4 regions of the Sporolactobacillus caesalpiniae genome follow, and region 2 is predicted to be linked to each of the others. Evidence: riboswitches for the same ligand, from Rfam matches in the RefSeq annotation. Region 2 holds a riboswitch; each other region holds the start of a gene.
What was found. A riboswitch is a leader RNA that binds a small molecule or an ion and turns the genes downstream of it on or off. The one in region 2 is predicted to bind S-adenosylmethionine.
Positions count from the first base shown of each region.

Region 1: another riboswitch for S-adenosylmethionine. It lies ahead of ABWW58_RS05465 (methionine ABC transporter ATP-binding protein); the one in region 2 lies ahead of ABWW58_RS07895 (MetQ/NlpA family ABC transporter substrate-binding protein).
Region 3: another riboswitch for S-adenosylmethionine. It lies ahead of ABWW58_RS11495 (alpha/beta fold hydrolase); the one in region 2 lies ahead of ABWW58_RS07895 (MetQ/NlpA family ABC transporter substrate-binding protein).
Region 4: another riboswitch for S-adenosylmethionine. It lies ahead of msrC (free L-methionine (R)-S-oxide reductase MsrC); the one in region 2 lies ahead of ABWW58_RS07895 (MetQ/NlpA family ABC transporter substrate-binding protein).

Region 1 is NZ_JBEVCB010000002.1:422,857-427,613, forward strand. Features, by position in the region: gene sufC (Fe-S cluster assembly ATPase SufC) at 1-489, opposite strand, end outside; gene ABWW58_RS05455 (MetQ/NlpA family ABC transporter substrate-binding protein) at 797-1,636, opposite strand; gene ABWW58_RS05460 (methionine ABC transporter permease) at 1,710-2,375, opposite strand; gene ABWW58_RS05465 (methionine ABC transporter ATP-binding protein) at 2,372-3,364, opposite strand; SAM riboswitch class I at 3,523-3,635, opposite strand; gene tnpA (IS200/IS605 family transposase) at 4,051-4,536, opposite strand.
Region 2 is NZ_JBEVCB010000003.1:397,991-402,747, forward strand. Features, by position in the region: gene ABWW58_RS07880 (polyphosphate kinase 2 family protein) at 1-454, shown strand, start outside; gene ABWW58_RS07885 (Ppx/GppA phosphatase family protein) at 606-2,150, shown strand; gene galE (UDP-glucose 4-epimerase GalE) at 2,225-3,229, shown strand; SAM riboswitch class I at 3,333-3,438, shown strand; gene ABWW58_RS07895 (MetQ/NlpA family ABC transporter substrate-binding protein) at 3,581-4,399, shown strand; gene ABWW58_RS07900 (methionine ABC transporter ATP-binding protein) at 4,412-4,757, shown strand, end outside.
Region 3 is NZ_JBEVCB010000005.1:220,544-225,300, reverse strand. Features, by position in the region: gene ABWW58_RS11505 (cysteine hydrolase family protein) at 1-337, shown strand, start outside; gene ABWW58_RS11500 (hypothetical protein) at 479-709, shown strand; SAM riboswitch class I at 1,126-1,229, shown strand; gene ABWW58_RS11495 (alpha/beta fold hydrolase) at 1,360-2,199, shown strand; gene ABWW58_RS11490 (putative immunity protein) at 2,452-2,697, shown strand; gene ABWW58_RS11485 (IS4 family transposase) at 2,777-4,138, opposite strand; gene ABWW58_RS11480 (RNA-binding domain-containing protein) at 4,319-4,757, opposite strand, start outside.
Region 4 is NZ_JBEVCB010000007.1:219,597-224,353, reverse strand. Features, by position in the region: gene ABWW58_RS15275 (acetoin reductase) at 1-544, shown strand, start outside; SAM riboswitch class I at 961-1,061, shown strand; gene msrC (free L-methionine (R)-S-oxide reductase MsrC) at 1,309-1,785, shown strand; gene ABWW58_RS15265 (aminotransferase class I/II-fold pyridoxal phosphate-dependent enzyme) at 1,813-2,985, shown strand; gene ABWW58_RS15260 (SDR family NAD(P)-dependent oxidoreductase) at 3,011-3,784, shown strand; gene ABWW58_RS15255 (iron-containing alcohol dehydrogenase family protein) at 3,826-4,757, shown strand, end outside.

The DNA.
Region 1 (4,757 bases), on a different contig from region 2:
CATCATTAATTGAAGAATTTCGTTACGCTTTTTCTCACCGCCGGAGAAGCCTTCGTTTACATAACGTTCCGCAAACGATTGATCCATTTCCAGCATCTGCATCTTCTTATCCAGAGTTTTAATGAATTTCATCAATGGGATCTCATTTCCTTCACCGCGTCTGCCATTGATAGCCGTTCTCAAAAAGTCGGCATTGCTGACCCCGCTCACCTCACTTGGATACTGCATTGCAAGAAACATGCCTGCACGCGCGCGTTCATCGACCGCCATATCAAGCAGATTCTCGTTGCCTAGAAACGCTTGTCCTGAAGTGACTTCATATTTAGGATGTCCCATAAGCGCAGATGCGACCGTTGATTTTCCGGTTCCGTTTGGTCCCATTAAGGCATGAATCTCTCCGCCTTTCATATCAAGATCAAAGCCCTTGACAATGGACTTGCCTTCAACCGAAACGTGAAGGTCGTTTATTTTCAATTCTGGTACAGTCATCTCAAAACCTCCAGTAAAAAAAGTCTATTTGCGGATTGAAATCCGTTCTCAATCTATTCTCATTATCATCTTATATCAGATGTAAATAGATAGCAACCAAAAGGATACGCTTATTACTATGATAAAAGTATGTATCCGTATTATACCGCTAATTATACGAATCATAATAGAAAAACAGATAAAAAATGCGTGGATATCGTGCATTATTTCGATACGTTTGGCCAACCAAGCGAATCATTTAGGTCTTTTCAAACAAAAATCGCTCAAGCAATTTCTGCTGAGCGATTTTCATTAGTTCTGAATTTTATCATTCAGAGACAGGAAGGACGGCACCTTTATACTTTTCGTTAATAAATGTTTGAATTTCTTTTGAGTGGAGCACGCTCACTAATTCCTTAATTGCTTTCTTATTTTGATCGCCTTTTCGTACAGCGATAATGTTCGCATACGGAGAAGATGCTCCTTCAAGAATCAACGCATCTTTCTTTGGCTGAAGCTTCGCTTGAAGGGCAAAGTTTGTATTAATCGCATACAAGTCTGCCGCGCTGTTCACATAGGCTTTTGGCAGAATGGCCGGATCGATCGGCTGCAAGAATTTCAGATGTTTAATATTATCAAAATCCGTATATTTTCCGTTTTTCTGAGCGAGTGTAGCAGAAATTGGATCAATACCGGATTTAATTTTCAATAATCCTTTTGACTGTAGGAGCAGCAAAATTCGGCCTTGTTCCGACTTGTTATTGCTGATCTGTACCGTTGCTCCATCTTTTACCGCATCAACACTCTTGAATTTCTTTGAATAAATGCCAAATGGTTCGATATGAATTTTGCCGGCATTAACCAAATCCGTCTTGTTTTGCTTATTATAGAGATTAAGGTAGGGAATATGTTGAAAATAATTTGCATCCAATTGTTTTGATGCAAGTGCTTTGTTTGGCAGCACATAGTCTTGGAAGACTTTTACCTTCAAGGTAATGCCTTTCTTTTTAAGCAAAGGTGCTGCTTTCTTTAGTATTTCAGCGTGAGGCACTGCCGACGCGCCAACAGTAAGTGTTTGATTTTTCTCTGACTTTCCTGTTGATTGTCCGCATGCGGTCAAAATTAGAGTAAAAGCAAGAACTACCACAAGTATGATCGATTTTTTCATTTTAACTCCCCCAAGTTTTGTTTGTTTGATTTTTATTGCCATCATTTGTATTATGTTTCGGCTTTTATACCGTCTATCTCTTGTCAACACGGCGAGTAATAAGATCGCCGACATATTGAATGATAAAGACAATCACTAGAATAATGACAGTTGCAACGAGTGTAATCGTGTTATTATTCGCTTGAAAGCCTTCATTATACGCAATCGTACCCAGTCCGCCCGCGCCGACGACACCGGCCATTGCCGTGTTGCCGATCAGTGCGATCAATGTGACCGTCATCCCGGAAGTTAGGGCAGGAATTGCTTCAGGAAGAAGTACTTTCCAGACAATTTGCCACTTCGTTGCGCCCATTGCTTGAGCTGCTTCAATCACTCCCTTGTCCACTTCTCTTAATCCGATCTCAACCAGCCTCGCATAAAACGGTGCTGCGCCAATAATAATTGATGGCAATGCCGCACTCGCTCCGATCATGGTCCCGATAATGATCATCGTAAGCGGGATTAGTAGGATGATTAAGATAATGAATGGAATGGAACGAAAGACATTGACGAAAGCCGCGATCAGACCATAAACCGTAGCGTTTTCGAGCAGTCCGTCTTTCGCTGTTAAATAAAGCAACAGTCCCAAGATAATCCCAAGAAAAAAGGTGAAAAATCCGGAAATAATCGTCATATAAAGGGTTTGACCGGTTGACAGCCACATACTTGGCCAATCAACATTTTGTATCCATTCACTCATTTGCTCTCGAACACCTCGATTGTTACGCGGTCCGAGCGAAGATCATTAACGACCGAGCGAATCGTCTCGGACGATCCTTGAATCGAAACGAGCGTCTTATCTGCTTGACTCTCCTGCTCGGACTGCCGGCCGAGTACGTTAACTGAAAGAAATTTATTGCCAAGCAACTGTGATAGTTTTTTCTGCAGAAGTGATTTCTTCGCAGCAGAGAGTGAGAGAATGATTTTCTCAGAAGAATCAGCGCGTTCCGGGTTCTGATGAATACCGACAAATTCTTGAGTAATGGTTTGTAGTGGCTGCGCGAATACATCATCGACGCTTCCTTCCTCAACAATTCTCCCTTTATCAAGCACGGCAACTCGATCACAAATTTTTCGTATCACAGCCATTTCATGAGTGATCAAGATGATGGTGAGACCGAGTGTCTTGTTGATCTTCGACAGAAGTGAGAGAATTGAATCTGTCGTTTTAGGATCTAGTGCCGAGGTCGCCTCATCACAGAGAAGAACCTTTGGATTATTGGCTAACGCGCGGGCAATACCGACCCTTTGTTTTTGACCCCCGCTTAGTTCAGCCGGGTACGCGGATTCCTTTCCTTCGAGCCCAACCATTTGAATAAGCTCGGCAATACGTTCATCCCTTTGTTTCTTCTTCATTTTTGTTAATTCTAAGGGAAACGCAATATTCTGAGCCACCGTTCTCGACCACAGTAAATTAAAGTGTTGGAAAATCATACCGATCGTTCTCCGCTCTTCACGCAGCTGACGCTCGTTAAAGTCAGTCAGATGTCTTCCCTCGATCATGATCGTTCCCGATGTCGGTTTTTCCAGCAGGTTGATTAGTCGTATCAACGTACTCTTTCCAGCACCGCTGTAGCCGATAATACCGAATATTTCCCCCTCTTTAATTTCAAGGTTAACATCGGACAGTGCATGGACTGCACCATGTTCTGTTTGGAACGTTTTCTTGATATTGCTTAATTGAATCAAATCTGTCACCACTTTCAAAAAAATCCGAGAAGCGATAATCATTTTTTCCGATATTTCTAATCGGATTAATGTTCTCTTTTAAGTTTTTTACACTCATCCTCCTCATTCTTAATTTTACTCAATAAAAAAGCCCACCTTGAGAGAGGAGGGATTCACCTCTCTCATCTGTAAGAAACATACGTTTCTGAAGGAATTAGCACCTTGATTGTAACGACTACAATCAGGTTGCCGGGCATCATCGGGCCAGTCCCTCCGCCACTCTGGATAAGAGTTTCTTCTATTCGATTGAGTGATAATAACTTACCATCCTATGACAACAATGTCAAACCTTTTTTTGTGTATGAAAAACCGGGCACAGCCCGGTCCTTACTTCCGCATGATGCGGTGGCTTTCGCTAAATGCGGTTTTGAATCATCAAGCTTGTCTTGAACAAACAGTTCTAGTTCACACTGGTAGGAAAGTATAAGAAAACATTTAAAGGAAACGAGTGTAAGCGGTCCGAAAAAACGCCGCGTCCTGCGGCTCATCGGACACTAGGCCGTCCATGGCCGTCGCAATCAAAACCACCCGTGTGAACGGGTGGTTTGCTCTGCGGCTGAAAGCCTTTGTTACTGGCCAGCCCTTAAAAGGGCACCGAGGCGTCCGCCAACCGCACTACTTCCCCGGCACCCCTAAAAGGGGGACTTCTATTTTTTCTTTTTTTTGCGTTTGACCTCTTCTCCAGTAAACGGATCAATATGTTCAAACATGCTTAATTGCTCTGCGACTACATCCTCTTGTATCTGGTTGCGAATGTATTCTGCAATCACTTTCTTATTTCTTCCTACTGTATCCACATAGTATCCCCTGCACCAAAATTTTCGATTTCCATATCGGTATTTCAAGTTCGCATGTCGATCAAAGATCATTAAACTGCTTTTTCCTTTGAGATAGCCGATAAAAGCTGCAACGCTTATCTTCGGCGGTATACTGACCATCATGTGTATGTGATCTTTACAGGCTTGGGCTTCGATAATTTCTACACCTTTTCGCTCACTTAACTGTCTTAAAATCATGCCTATATCTTTTTTAAGCTTTCCATAGATAATTTGTCTTCGGTACTTTGGTGCAAAAACTATATGATACTTACAATTCCATTTTGTATGTGCTAAACTATTTACATCAGATGGCATTAAAAAGTCTCCCTTTGGCTGATAAATTTGGTTGGCGAACCGAAATTTATCTTAACACGAGGTGAGGCTTTTTTTGATACATCGCTTGAAGCTCTCCGGAACCCTAGGCATAGCCTAGGGTTTTCAAAACATGCAAACTAAGTCTTCGCCTTCGCCAGAGGCTTGGCAAAGCCAAGTTTTCTAATAAATCATTTGGGTCCTTAATTCGATATCGCGGCCGG
Region 2 (4,757 bases):
CCGCTCCTGGTATGGGCGGGTACTCGTTGAACGCGTGGAAAAATTGGCGGAGCCGAACGAGTGGAAACGGGCGTTCCAAGAAATAAATAATTTTGAAAAAGAGCTGACCGACGACCGTTACATGATTGATAAGTTCTGGCTCCATATTAGTAAAGAAGAACAATACAAACGCTTCAAAAGTCGAGAGTCAGACCCGTTGAAAAAGTGGAAAATTACGGATGAAGACTGGCGAAACCGTGAGAAGTGGGATGACTATGTCATAGCTGCTGAAGAAATGTTCAAGAAAACCAATACAGCCGCTGCCGCTTGGCATATAATCCCTGCTAATAACAAATGGTACGCGCGTATTGCCGTGTTGAAGCAAATGACAAAATCAATTGAGAGTCATTTGAAGATGAATGGGGTCAAAGTCGTCGAGGAGTTTCCGGATATCTCAGAACCGAAAAATGATTGAGCCGGCTATCAATAGTTCTGCATAACGAGTATTTTCATGTCACAGCTTCACTTTTTAGGCTATACTTTTAGATGAGCAGTGCTTAATCAAACTGTTAATTTAAGAGCTGACGAAATTCGTGCTCTCCGGGCAAAATGGGCAGGGGGAGAATATGTTGGAGATTGTGCAGAAACATGCGATGATTGATATAGGTTCGAACTCGATCCGACTTGTGATCATTGGCATTGATCGTGACTATTTTTTTAAAGAACTTATAAATTTTAAAGCGGTAGCGAGATTGAGTAACTACATAGATGATAATGATCATTTGAGTAAAGAGGGAATTTCTGTTCTTCTCTCAGTTCTGAAACGATTCCGATCCATCATTGAGCGTGAACGGGATGTGTGCATGGTCGACGCTTTTGCCACAGCCGCTATGCGCAAAGCGGAAAATCGGGACGCAGTATTGAAACGTGTTTTGGATGAAACAGGGGTGAAGGTTCGGCTTCTCTCCGGATTAAAGGAAGCGTATTACGGCTATTTCGCAATTGTTAATTCGACTTATGTCGATGACGGCATCTCAATCGATATTGGGGGCGGGAGCACTGAAGTCACGATGTTCAAAGGGCGTCAGCTGGTCCGCTCGCATTCTTTTCCGTTTGGAGCTGTGACGCTTTATCAAACCTTTTATAAAAACGGCGATCCGAATAAAATGGAACGGCTAGAGGCCTATGTCAAAAAGGAATTCGTCTCGCTCGATTGGTTGTGCGGCAATGAACTCCCGATTATCGGTATAGGCGGAACTGCCCGTAATCTGGCACGTATCGACCAAATTCAGGAACATTATCCAATGGTCGGTCTTCATCAATATACGATTCCCCGCGAGCGGCTGAACAATTTGACGAAAAAATTGGCATCCATGACCATTGAGGAACGAGAAAGTATGGACGGGCTTTCCAAAGACAGGTCCGACATTATTTTACCGGCTTCGGCAGTCATCAATTTGCTTGTCAAAATGAATCATGGGGAGACATTCATGTTGAGCGGTGAAGGTCTCCGTGAAGGCGCCTTTTATGAATGGATGCTTCGGCAGAGAGATGAAACGCGTATTCCCTATGTTTTGAATGAAAGCATGAGACAGATGCGGCATAATTTTAATTTGGACAGCCATCATACCGCATATGTGAAGAAGTTGGCCTTTCAAGTGCTTGACGGTATACTTGAATTGTTAAAGGGAAAAGGCTCGGAAAAACGCATTGCCTGGGTGCTTTCTCATAGCGCCGACCTTGCGTACCTTGGCGAGTTTGTGAATAATGAATCGAGCAGCGCGCAAACCTTTTACCTATTGACGAATATTAACATTAACGGGATCAGTCATCACGACCGACTGGCGGTAGCTCTTGTTGCTTCATTTAAAAATCGTGCGAATCTTGCTGACTTCGCCAAACCGTTCCAGAAGCTGCTGGCTAAGGATGAAATGAAGTTGTATGAGACATTAGGTGCTGTACTACGGCTCGCGCATGATTTTGATCGTACAAAGTTGCATGTTGTTGATCGTTTGGCCGTCAAAATGACGAAGAAGAAGCAGCTTCAAATTATCGCATATTATCATGATGATGCTTATTTTGAAGAACAGGCTGCGCAAAGGCATAAAAAGCATCTTGAGCGTGCTCTAAAAACAACAGTGGCGATTCAATTCAAGAGGGTTGCCGAATAAGGCTTGTCAAGCATGTGTATAAGGTGGAAAATAAAAGAAGTTAAAGTCACGTTCAGGACGGGAAGGGGTAGTTTATGTCTATTTTAGTATTAGGCGGAGCAGGTTATATCGGCTCACACGCCGTTTATCAGCTGATTGATGCCGGGGAAGATGTTGTGGTTGTCGATAATCTGCAAACGGGTCACAAGGAAGCACTGCATCCTAAAGCGAAATTTTATAAGGGCGATATTCGTGACAAAGCATTTTTAGACACTGTTTTTAAAAAAGAAGTCATTAAAGGTGTCATTCATTTTGCGGCGAATTCACTGGTTGGCGAATCAGTTGAGAAACCGTTGATGTATTTCAATAATAATGTATATGGAATGCAGGTATTGCTTGAAGTCATGCAAGAAAATAATGTAAAACATATTGTGTTTTCGTCAACGGCGGCGACTTACGGTGAGCCGGAAGTGGTGCCGATTACAGAAGAAATGACGACCCAACCGACGAATCCATACGGCGAGACCAAGCTGACTATGGAAAAAATGATGAAATGGTGCGATCGCGCATATGGTATGCGTTTTGTCGCACTCCGCTATTTCAACGTTGCCGGTGCTAGCAAATCCGGTGTGATCGGTGAAGATCATCATCCGGAAACACACCTAATTCCAATTGTGCTTCAAGTTGCAGCCGGTGAACGTGATCATATCTCAATTTTCGGTGATGATTACGCCACGAAGGACGGAACCTGCGTGCGCGACTATGTGCATATTGAGGATTTGATTGCTGCGCATCGTCTGGCACTTCGATATCTTTTTGATGGCGGTAAGAGTGACGTTTTCAACCTCGGCTCAAGCGAAGGCTTCTCCGTTAAAGAAATCATTGAGGCCGCGCGCAAAGTGACGGGTAAAGCGATTCCTGCAGAACTTGCTCCGAGACGGGCTGGAGATCCAAGTACCTTGATTGCTTCACCAGAAAAAGCGAAACGTGTGCTCGGATGGAATCCGCAACATACAAATATTCCTGAAATTCTTGCGGACGCTTGGAAATGGCACAGCAGCCATCCGCAAGGCTATGCGACAACCGAACCAATTAACTAACGAGATACGGTCTATGAATATCGGAATTCTCTCAAATGTGATGACAAACTTTTGACACATTAATCGTTTCGATGTACAATCAATTTACTAACCAATTGAATACTTCTTATCCAGAGTGGCGGAGGGACTGGCCCGATGAAACCCGGCAACCAAATGAAAATTTAGGTGCCAATTCCTGCAGAACCCGTTTGGGTCCTGAGAGATAAGAGAAGATACGGACAAATCGAGCTTCTCTCTTATCGGGAGAAGCTCTTTATATTTCTAACTTCTCAGGAGAAGGAAACAGGATGTTTTGAAGAATCTGCGGTTAGAATTCATAGTAGTCCTAGTGACAAACAGGAGGAAAACAGATTGAAAAAGGTTACTGCAATTTTATCAGCATTAGTGGCATTTTCTCTAATTTTTGTGTTAGCTGCTTGCGGCAACGGTTCTTCAAAAGAATTGAGTGAAAAAGAAATTACGGTCGGCGTGACGGGCGGACCTCATCAACAGGTTATGGAGCAAGTGGTGAAGCTGGCTAAAAAAGATGGTTTGACGATTCACTTGAAGGTTTTTAATGACTACAATCAACCCAACATCGCTCTGAATGAAAAAGAATTGGATGCGAACAGCTATCAAACACTTCCATTCCTTAAGAATCAGATTGAAAATAAAGATTACAAAATTACCGACGTATTTAAGACGGTCGCTTTCCCAATGGGGATCTACTCCAAGAGCATTAAGGACATTAAAGATCTGAAGAAGGGCGATAAAATCGCAGTTCCGAATGATCCGGCAAACGAACTTCGCGGTTTGCAATTGTTTGAAAAAGCGGGTGTAATCAAACTGAAAAAAGGTTCTAACGTGACAGCAACGAAACGAGATGTTGTCAGCAACCCGAAGAATCTGAAGATCATTGAAATGGATGCGGCTCAACTTCCGGCTCAGCTTGGCGAAGTTACTGCCTCAGCAATCAACACGAACTTTGCAATGGGTGCCGGACTTACCGTTCTGAACGACTCAATCTACCATGAACCGTTAGTAAACAACCCATATCCAAACTATTTCGTTGTTCGTACCGATAATAAGAACGACAAAGTTGTAAAGCAGCTGAAAAAGTATTACCACTCAAAAGAAGTTAAAGATTTCATTAAGAAGAAATTCGGCGGTTCTGTAGTTCCTGCTTGGTAAGGAGGCAGCTTCTTGATTAAATTGCAGCATGTGTCAAAGACGTTTCGGGTTGGAAAAAACAAGATTGAAGCCTTGAAGGACGTCTCCCTAGAGGTGAATAAAGGTGAAATTTTCGGTGTGATTGGATTCAGCGGCGCCGGAAAAAGCACGCTGATTCGTTGTGTGAACCTGCTTGAACGACCAACCGGCGGGCAGGTGTTTGTCGATGATCAGGATGTTTTGGGACTGAATAAAAAAGGTTTGCGGCAATTAAGACGAAAGATCGGCATGATTTTTCAAGGCTACAATTTGCTTGAAACGGCGAATGTCTATGAAAATGTTGCAACGCCTCTGAGACTGGAAGGCGTACCGAAGGAAG
Region 3 (4,757 bases), on a different contig from region 2:
TGATGCTGAGATTTTTAATAAAAGCGCAACAAGTTCTTTTTATCACACACCTTTATTAAAATTCCTTCAGGAGCATGGTAGTGAACATCTTGTTATTGTAGGATGTAAGACCGAATATTGTATTGATACCGCCGTTCGAATGGCTACGGTCAACGGCTTTGATGTCACACTGGTCGGTGATGCCCACTCGACTGCGGATACTCCGATATTATCTGCGGCGCAGATTATCCAACATCACAATCGAGTGCTGAACGGTTACGACAATGACGACCATTTCTCGCTGGTACTGAATTCAGACGAGGACGTGTTTCAACCGACGCATAACAACTATCGTTAATGTGGGTCATTTGAATCGAATAGGCAATGGCAGGAGGGATAGCATTGACGCTATCCCTCATTTTGTGTGCGTTCATTTGATGAGATGCGGAACGAAAGAAAGAATCGTGCGCCAGGGGAGACACCGCTGGCATGCGTCTGTTTGAGGAGGCTCCCAGATCGCCGCGGCAAGCGAGCAGCTGAAGCGACGCTCGTTCAAGTCACAAGGTTAACGGATCAAAGCTCCATACAGATTGACAGCAGAGGACCAGGCGCTTTCGCTCAATTTTTCTTACAAGTAAAAAATCTTATGATTTTGTCCCACTGGTACGACGATAAGCGTCATAAGAGGCTGATTCCCCATCCGAACTTATCGGTTGGGCGATCAGGTTAAGCGTTAAATCTGATAAATAAACGGAAAAATTCCGCTTAATTAGAAAATTAATGAAAAAATTGCTTAAATAGACGGAGAAATTCCGCTTATCGAATCGAAAAACGTGAAAATGGAGGATTTTTCTGTGCTTAACCGGAAAAATTACCCTTATTTACCTGTGAAACAAGCGTCATGATGCATATAACCGGAAAAACTCCGCTTTTTTTATTCCGTCCACGTTACTTAATCAAGGATCAAAATGATTCATGAACTAGAACTGTTTGATCAAGACAAGCTTGATGATTCAAAACCGCATTTAGTGAAAGTCACCGTATCCTGTGGAAGTAAAGACCAGGTTTGCCCCGTTTTTCTTATTGACACAGGTGGGAATAGTGCTATAATACAATAAATCACACCTAAATACTTGGTTATATGTTTGTTTATCCAGAGAGGGTAAAGGATCTGGCCTGATGATCCCTCAGCAGCGGACCTTGCAAAGAGGTACTGTGCTAAATCCAGCGGTAATCCCGGCAGATAAACAGAACCTGTAAAGAGGTTTTCTGAACACGGGAAATCTCTTTTTTATTTGCCTCAATAAATGGATAAATAGTCATCTGAGCTAGTCCGAGAAAAATTAAGGGTGATTAAAAAACGAAAAAGGGTGAATGAACATGGCAGAACACTATTTTGAAGTAGAGCCAGGTATTGAGTTGCACTATCGTGATGAAGGGAGTGGACGGCCGCTCATTTTTATTCCGGGTTGGACATTCAGTATTGATGTATTTGAAAAACAGATTGCTTACTTCTCCACGCGTTATCGCGTGATTGCGGTAGATCCACGAAATCATGGAAAATCAACGATCAGTGTAAACAGAAATACGTACGATGTGCAGGGAGCGGATCTTGGAAAATTGATCGATCACCTTGATTTAAAAAATGTCGTGTTGGCCGGTTGGTCGTTTGGTGGTTTAACCTTATGGTCTTATGTGGAACATTTTGGAACTCAAAACATTTCGGCTTCTGTCACCATTGATGTATCCCCGCGGACCCTTAGCTCGGATTCTGATGAGTGGGTAGCCGGGACACTTGAAGACCTCATCGCCGTCCACAACCATTCTCTGGATTCTGCCGAACATTATCGTCAGTTTATTGATTCATTTGCTGAAAATCTCCTATTCGATCACGCGATTACTGATGAAGAAAAGAGCCGATTTACAGCGCCAAGCTTGCGCATTCCGCATCAAATTGCCGATGCGCTCTATGTTGACGGCTGGCTTACAGACAAAAAAGCAGCAGCAAAAACGATTGATGAAGCAGTGCCCTCGTTAACATTTACTTCATCCGCGCGCTCAGATGCCGCTACGCCTTATATACAAAAAGAATTTCCAAATAGTGACGTGCATTCGTTTGGCAATCATCTGTTATTTTGGGAATATGCGGATCGATTTAATGAAATTCTAGATCAATTCCTTAGCAAACACCAACTTTCAGAGATTGTTTTACAGAGATAACAGGAAGAATAGTATAAAGCACATCAGGTTCCGAGAAACAGGTAAATGGAGAACCTATAAAATATTTTGTCTTCTTGAGTGCCTACAACTATAAAAACGTCCACAAGATTAAAGTGGGCGTTTTATTTTTTGACTATTTTCGCTGAACGGTAGGGTACTCTATATGTATCTCGTTAAGAACTATGAGCAGGTAAAAAAGGGAACATAAGATGCATATAAATGTTTGTTTAAGGAAAAGGAGCGGATTTGTCGATGAAATTTGTGGACACAGAGCGTAAAAAAGAAATTGATGCAAAGCTAAAATTGGTAAAACAACAGACAGCAGCATTATGGGCGGCTGTTTGCTCCGATCACGTCATCCGGTATTTTGAACAGGAACGTCCTCATGATGAGCGGCCTCGGCAAGCGATTGCAGCGGCTCGATCATTGGGGCGTGATAATCTATTATTGCGGGATTTTTTGACTAATCAAGCGCACAATAAAACACATTTTGATTAAGCGATTCGTCCATTTTGTGCTTTTGGCCATAATGAAGGCACATCGCTGCGAATTCTTGAAATCGAATAAATGATATAACTCAACTTTCGCACCCTAATTTGGGCAGATAAACCTTGATATAGTTGGGTAAGCTCTCAATCCATTGTGTCAGTTGACAAGTAACCCATCTTTTGATTGATTTTTTTGTTTTTGTTAGGGCGTCATGAAGAATATCCATGAGCTGCGTCAGTGCTACAGCCCAATCCAGTTCATTCATTTCGTCACAGAGTTCATAAAACATACCACCAAGGGTTCGATTATCTGTACTGCAACGGTTTTGCCAAGACAGGAGAATAAACCTTGTAAAGACAATGGTTGTGTGGCTAATCAGCAGATCGTACGATCTGCCCTGGAACTCTTTTTGAAGCTTAAGAAATGACTTCGTTGCTTTAAAAAATAATTCAATGTCCCATCTCATGCCGTACGTACGAATGATTTCCTGTTCTGTAAGTGTGCAGTCAGTACTTAAGATGGCTAGCCATTCACTTTGTTTATTGCGGTTTTGAACGAACACAACTTTGACCGGGACTCCATTAGCCATTGTGGTACGAATAGAACGTAAAATTTCTTTGTGACTGGTTACGGGCTTCGACAGTCGATACAGCGTTCTTAATCCAACCCATTGAGAGCCTACTCGATAGCGCTGATTCGTTGGTTTCACCATACCAATAACATCGATACCTTGATCGGTCAAAGCCTTGATCAAAGGTTGTTGGGTAAACCAGCTGTCCATCAGAACATAGGATGCATCAATTCCGTTCAACAAGGCCCGTTTAACCATCCCAGGGATTTGTTCAGGAGCTGTTTGTAAAGCTTCGATTCGTCTTTTATAGCCGGAACAACGCTTATCAATCGTCGAATTGATATCATTAATTTTTGCCTTTTCTTTGCTTGAACTAAGGAGTGAAAAATCAATGGGCAGGAACGTTGATCCGTCGGACCATCCTAATGTCAGCATACGAAATCCTTTGTAGTGTCTTCTCCTGGCATGGTCAAAACAATGAGCCAAAAGTTCGACGCGCTTACTGCGGTCGCGATAAAAAGATGAATCATCCAGAATGAGTACTTTAGTGTGGCAGGTGCTCGTCAAACGGCTGACTTTCATAATCGTGAATACGCTTAGTGCCGTCAGGAAGCGGCGCCAGGCAAACTTCGGGTAGTTTAAAAAACGATAAACAGCATCCTTGCCTGGTAATTCATCTGCTTTATTACTCTCCAGTAAACGATACCAATTTCTTTGGGTAAAGATCAGACGAAAAATAAGCTGAAAAAGATAACCACTGGAAAAGCCGAAGGCTTTTTGAATTCCTGCCTGACGTAAATGTTTTAGAATCTTCAACTCATCGAATTTTGCTTTTATTTCTAATGGTAGTTGATTATTTTGACCTTTTTTCGCTATCATATAGAGGGCACCTCTTCTGTTTGGTAGTGTATTTCGTCAAAATCACTATACCAAAAGTTGAGGTGTCTTTCTATTTTGTCAAGAAACATAATGAATAGGCCACAAAGTACGTTATATCAAGGGTTATTTCGGATTTTCACTCTGCGAAAGTTGAGATATAAGCAAACAATTGATCGCCAATTATTTGATTCGTTTGAGGGTATATGCTGTGTTTTTACCTTTTCCCACCTTTTCGATTAGTCCCTTGTTTATGAGCTGTTTGATAATGCGGCCGGACATGGTTTGAGAAATCTGTAAACTGTTCTCTACGTCCTTACGACTGATTCTTGTGCTTTTTCCGATCTGATCAATCACTACCTGTTCTTGATCAGACAGTAGATTTTTCTTAGATGTTGCATTCTTGTTAGGAAGCGTAATTTTAAATGCATTTTCGGAGACTTCGAATTTCGGTTTTAAGGGACAGTCATCGTAGTTGCTGATCATTTTAGGTACGCCCGTGCCATATGCTTCTACGAGTTTTAAACGATAGAAGATATGGGCTAATTTCTCGTTGCGTGTCATAGAAACGCCAAGCATGATATCGTCAATTGATAGGCCCTTGACCAAGCCGCCGATTGAA
Region 4 (4,757 bases), on a different contig from region 2:
ATTTGGAAGCGTTGACGTTTTTGTTAATAACGCCGGGGTTGCGCATGTCGGTCCGGTGATGGACTTAAAGGAGCAAAATTTGGACCTTCTGTTTAAGGTGAATGTATACGGCACGGTGTACGGGATGCAAGCAGCGGCCGATCAAATGAAAAATCAGGAGAACGGCGGAAAGATTATTAACGCTTGCAGTATTGCCGGACATCAGAGCTTCCCGATGATGGGGCTCTACTCAGCAACCAAATTTGCCGTGCGCGGCTTTACTCAGGCTGCAGCAAAGGAACTTGCCAAAGATCATATTACGGTCAATGCCTATTGTCCGGGAATCGTCGGCACCGGCATGTGGGACCGTATTGACGATGTCATGACGAACTATCAAGGGACCAAAAAAGGTGAAGCGTTCAAGAAGGCGATCGAGAGCATCTCACTGGGACGACCTGAAGAACCCGAAGACATTGCTAATTTCGTTTCGTTCCTGGCTTCGAGTGATTCCAACTACATCACCGGCCAGTCCGTGCTCGTTGACGGTGGGATTGTGTTTAACTGATGCATAGATTCTACGAAAATTGAAAGCGCTATAATAAAGATCAGCCCGCATCGGAAAGTTGGTGCGGGTTGATTATGCACATAAACGATAAAGATCATATCCGGTGTATCCAGTCCCGTAGCAGACACACAACTGACTCGGATTTCCTAATCGGCTCATTTGTTTACGAATCGCTTCTGTTTGATAATGAATCATCACGATGTACTTCTTCCTTCTTCGACAACCGCATCCGCTATTTTTGCCATAGAGACGTCTAAACCTATATATTTCTTGATATCAATCGTAGTGCGAGTTCCTTTTCGTAGGATGCTTCTGTATGGAAGGGAAGAAATTTAAGTGATAAAAAATGTTGCAGTTGGGATTTATTTAATATACAATAATCCTCATACAATTACTTTGATAATTAAATAGTCAGCTTCTTATCAAGAGTGGTGGAGGGACCGGCCCAATGAAACCCAACAACCAGCGCGTGAACGCATGGTGTTAATTCCTGCAGATCTATTCTGAAAGATAAGAGACCAATTGACTCAATTCATTGCGAGTTTAATAAAATTGTCTCCTTATCTCATGGGGACAATTTTTTTATTCTTCAATAAGATTAAGAGGTGGTGCAACGAGAAGATTTTTTACTCAAAGGCAAAATATGTGATCATTAAATCTTAGTTTACATATGGGATAAATAAAAATGAAGAAATGTTTCATAAACAAGAAAAATAATTCTGTATTTTCATCGGTATTAATTAGAGACAGATGGGACGATCGGCATGGACAAGGAGAAAGTGTATCGTGATTTAATACAACAAATGCGGGCCCTGTTTGATCAGGAATTTGATTTGGTTGCAAACATGAGTAATATGGTCTCTCTTATTTTTGAAAAGGTTCCCGGGCTAAACGGAACGACCTTTTACCGATGGAAGAATGATGAATTAATTCTTGGACCGTTTCAGGGCAGGGTTGCTTGCATGCATATTCCTCTTCAGAAAGGCGTGTGCGGTAAGGTAGCTTTTACGAAAAAGACGGAAATTGTCCCGGATGTTCATCAGTTTCCTGGTCATATTGCGTGTGATCAGCGTTCGAAATCAGAGATTGTCGTTCCTGTTTTTGAACCGGACAGTAATCGATTCTTTGGCGTTTTGGATTTAGACAGCCCATTAGTGAATCACTTTGATGCCGTAGATGCCAGGCATCTGGAACAGCTGGCACCATTGGTTTTTGGTATTCAGAAAGGGGATGAACGCTAATCATGGATCGTCGGAGGAGGTGCGGTTTTGGTTGATTTTAAGCCTTCCGAACGTGCTCGGAAGCTGCCTGTTAATTTTTTTGACCAGTTGGATAATAAATTGGCTGCTATTGAAAAGACAGGGGCACCGTTCATTAATTTATCCAAGGGGAATCCCGATCTGCCGACTCCGGAACACATTGTAGCTTCGTTAAAGTCGGCGGTGGATCAGCCGGAAAATCATGCTTATCCCCCGTTTCTCGGAAAAGAAAAGGTACGAGTGGCAATTGCTGATTTTTATAAAAAGGAGTATGGAGTCACATTGGATCCGGTCAATGAGATCGCTGTTTTCCATGGCGCGCATATCGGCATCACCGGGATCCCGCAAGCGCTGCTTAACCCGGACGATTACATGCTGATTACGGATCCTTGTTATCCGATCTATTATTCTTCGGCCATGCTCTCGCAGGCAAGAACCTATGCTATGCCGCTTGAGGAGTCAAATCGATATCTTCCTGATTATCGAAGCATTCCGGACGATGTGCTGCAAAACGCGCGGCTCCTTATGCTCAATTATCCGAACAATCCGACCGGTGCGCTGGCAACGAAGGATTTCTTTCGAAAAACGATTGATTTTGCCCGGACACATCGCATTCCGGTTGTTAATGACTTTGCCTATGCTTCACTTGGATTTGATCATAATAAGCCGCTGAGTCTGCTCCAAATTGAACAAGCAAAGAGCGTTGCGGTCGAAGTATATACTCTATCGAAAACATATAATATGGCAGGCTGGCGGTTCGGGTTTGCTGTGGGCAATGCTTCAGTTATAAAGGCATTGAATCACTTCCAAATGCATGCCTGCAGCACGGTGTTCGGTGCGGTTCAAGATGCCGCGGCATGCGCGCTGCAATCATCGCAAGAGTGTGCACGCGAGCTGGTTCACATCTATCAACGGAGGCGTGATGTGCTCATCGGTGGGTTAAGTCGAATCGGTTGGAATGTTGCTTCTCCGCCGGGCACATTTTTTGCCTGGCTAAAGGTACCTGCAGGATACAACAGTCAGTCTTTCTCGGATATGTTGTTTCGCGAAGCACACATTGTGACGGCTCCGGGGATTGGATTCGGGAATAATGGCAACGACTTTATAAGGATCAGTCTCGTACACAGTGAAGACGTGCTGGTGGAGGCGGTCAGACGAATTGACGCGTTGCACTTATTTTAATAGGTTGGGAGATTGAGAGTGTAGGATGATAAAGATAGATTTAACAGGTCAAAATGTATTCGTTACCGGAGGCGGTTCTGGGATCGGCAAGGGGATTGCCGACCTCTTTCTCGAAGCCGGTGCCGCGGTGGCTGTCGCTGATGTCGCTTTTGAACAAAAAGCGGAACGAAAATCCGGTCGTTTGGTGCATCTCAAATTGGATGTGACGGATAAGAAGGATGTCAACCAAGCGGTGAAGACAGCTGCCGATCTTCTGGGGGGACCAATAAATGTTGTCGTGAACAGCGCGGGCATCTCGACGATGGATTATGCTGTGGACATTAAGGAAGAAGATTGGGACCGCGTTATGGATGTCAACGCTAAAGGAACTTTTCTTGTATCACAAGCGGTTGCCCGTCAGATGAATGAGCATGGGATTGAAGGGAGGATCATTAATATTGCGTCACAGGCTGGCAAGAACGGCTACCGCTGCATGGGAAATTATTGTTCATCAAAGCATGCGGTACTCGGATTCACGAAGGTCATGGCAGTCGAGCTGGCACATCAACAGATTCTGGTCAATGCAATCTGTCCGGGCATTGTCGAAACAAGTATGAAGCATCGGGAGCGAATTGACGGTGCCAAGCTCAGAACTATGACACCGGAACAGATCTATCAGGAAGATTGCTCGCAAGTACCGCTGGGAAGAACGGCGCTTCCATCTGATGTGGCAAATGTTGCTCTGTTTTTGGCTAGTCCGCTTTCTTCCTATATGACTGGTCAAGCAATCAATGTAACTGGCGGTATGACCATGAATTAAAGACCGGCGTTATCATTTTGTTATTAAAGGAGTTCAAAGCAATGTCTTTTCACGTGGTTTCCAGAGTCGGACCGCAGCAGTATAGTTCTGAAGAAGGTGCCTATGATTATCTGCCGAAATTTCTCGAAGCATTGTCTGCCACGCGGATTCTAATTCTTCATGGCATCAAGTCATGGCAAAAGGCGGCACCGTATTTCCCAGATCTAGCTCAGGCAGGCTTTGATGTGTTCGACATGACGTTTGGCGGTGAATGTTCGCACAAAGAGATTGATCGAGTCATTGAAGAGATTCACAGGTTGGGGATTGATCTGGTCATTGGAATCGGCGGGGGAAAGGTCATCGATACGGCGAAAGCTGCAGCAGTTAAATCGGGTGGAATTCAACTTGTGATCCTGCCGACGATGGCAAGCAACTGTGCCGCATGGTCGGCACTCAGCGTTCTTTATAAGGATAACGGAATTTCGATTGGGCATGAACTCTATCCGAGACAGTCCAGCCTTGTTCTTATCGAGCCTAGAGTGATTTTGGATTCTCCTTTGGATTATTTTATCGCGGGAATTGCCGATACATTGGCGAAATGGTATGAGTCCGACAGCTTGCTGGCACGTGTCGGTACCAATCACCTCTCGCTCATGTATGCACGCGAGTCTGCCAAAATCTGCCGAGATATTCCTTTGAATCACGGCGCGCAGGCGGTCGAGGATATGAAGCAGGGCGTTTTATCGGACGCCTGGCAGCTTGTCATGGAAACGAACATTATCGCGGGTGGTTTGGTCGGCGGTTTTGGAGATGCCTATGGACGCGCGACTGCGGCGCATTCCATACATGATGCGCTCACTTATTTTCCAGAAACGGTGCATCTGCTGCATGGAGTAAAAGTGGCTTATGGCATTATGGTCCAGTTAGCGCTTGAAAAAAAGTGGGATGAAATTGGGCGCCTACTGCCGTTTTACCATCGTCTGAAGCTGCCGGC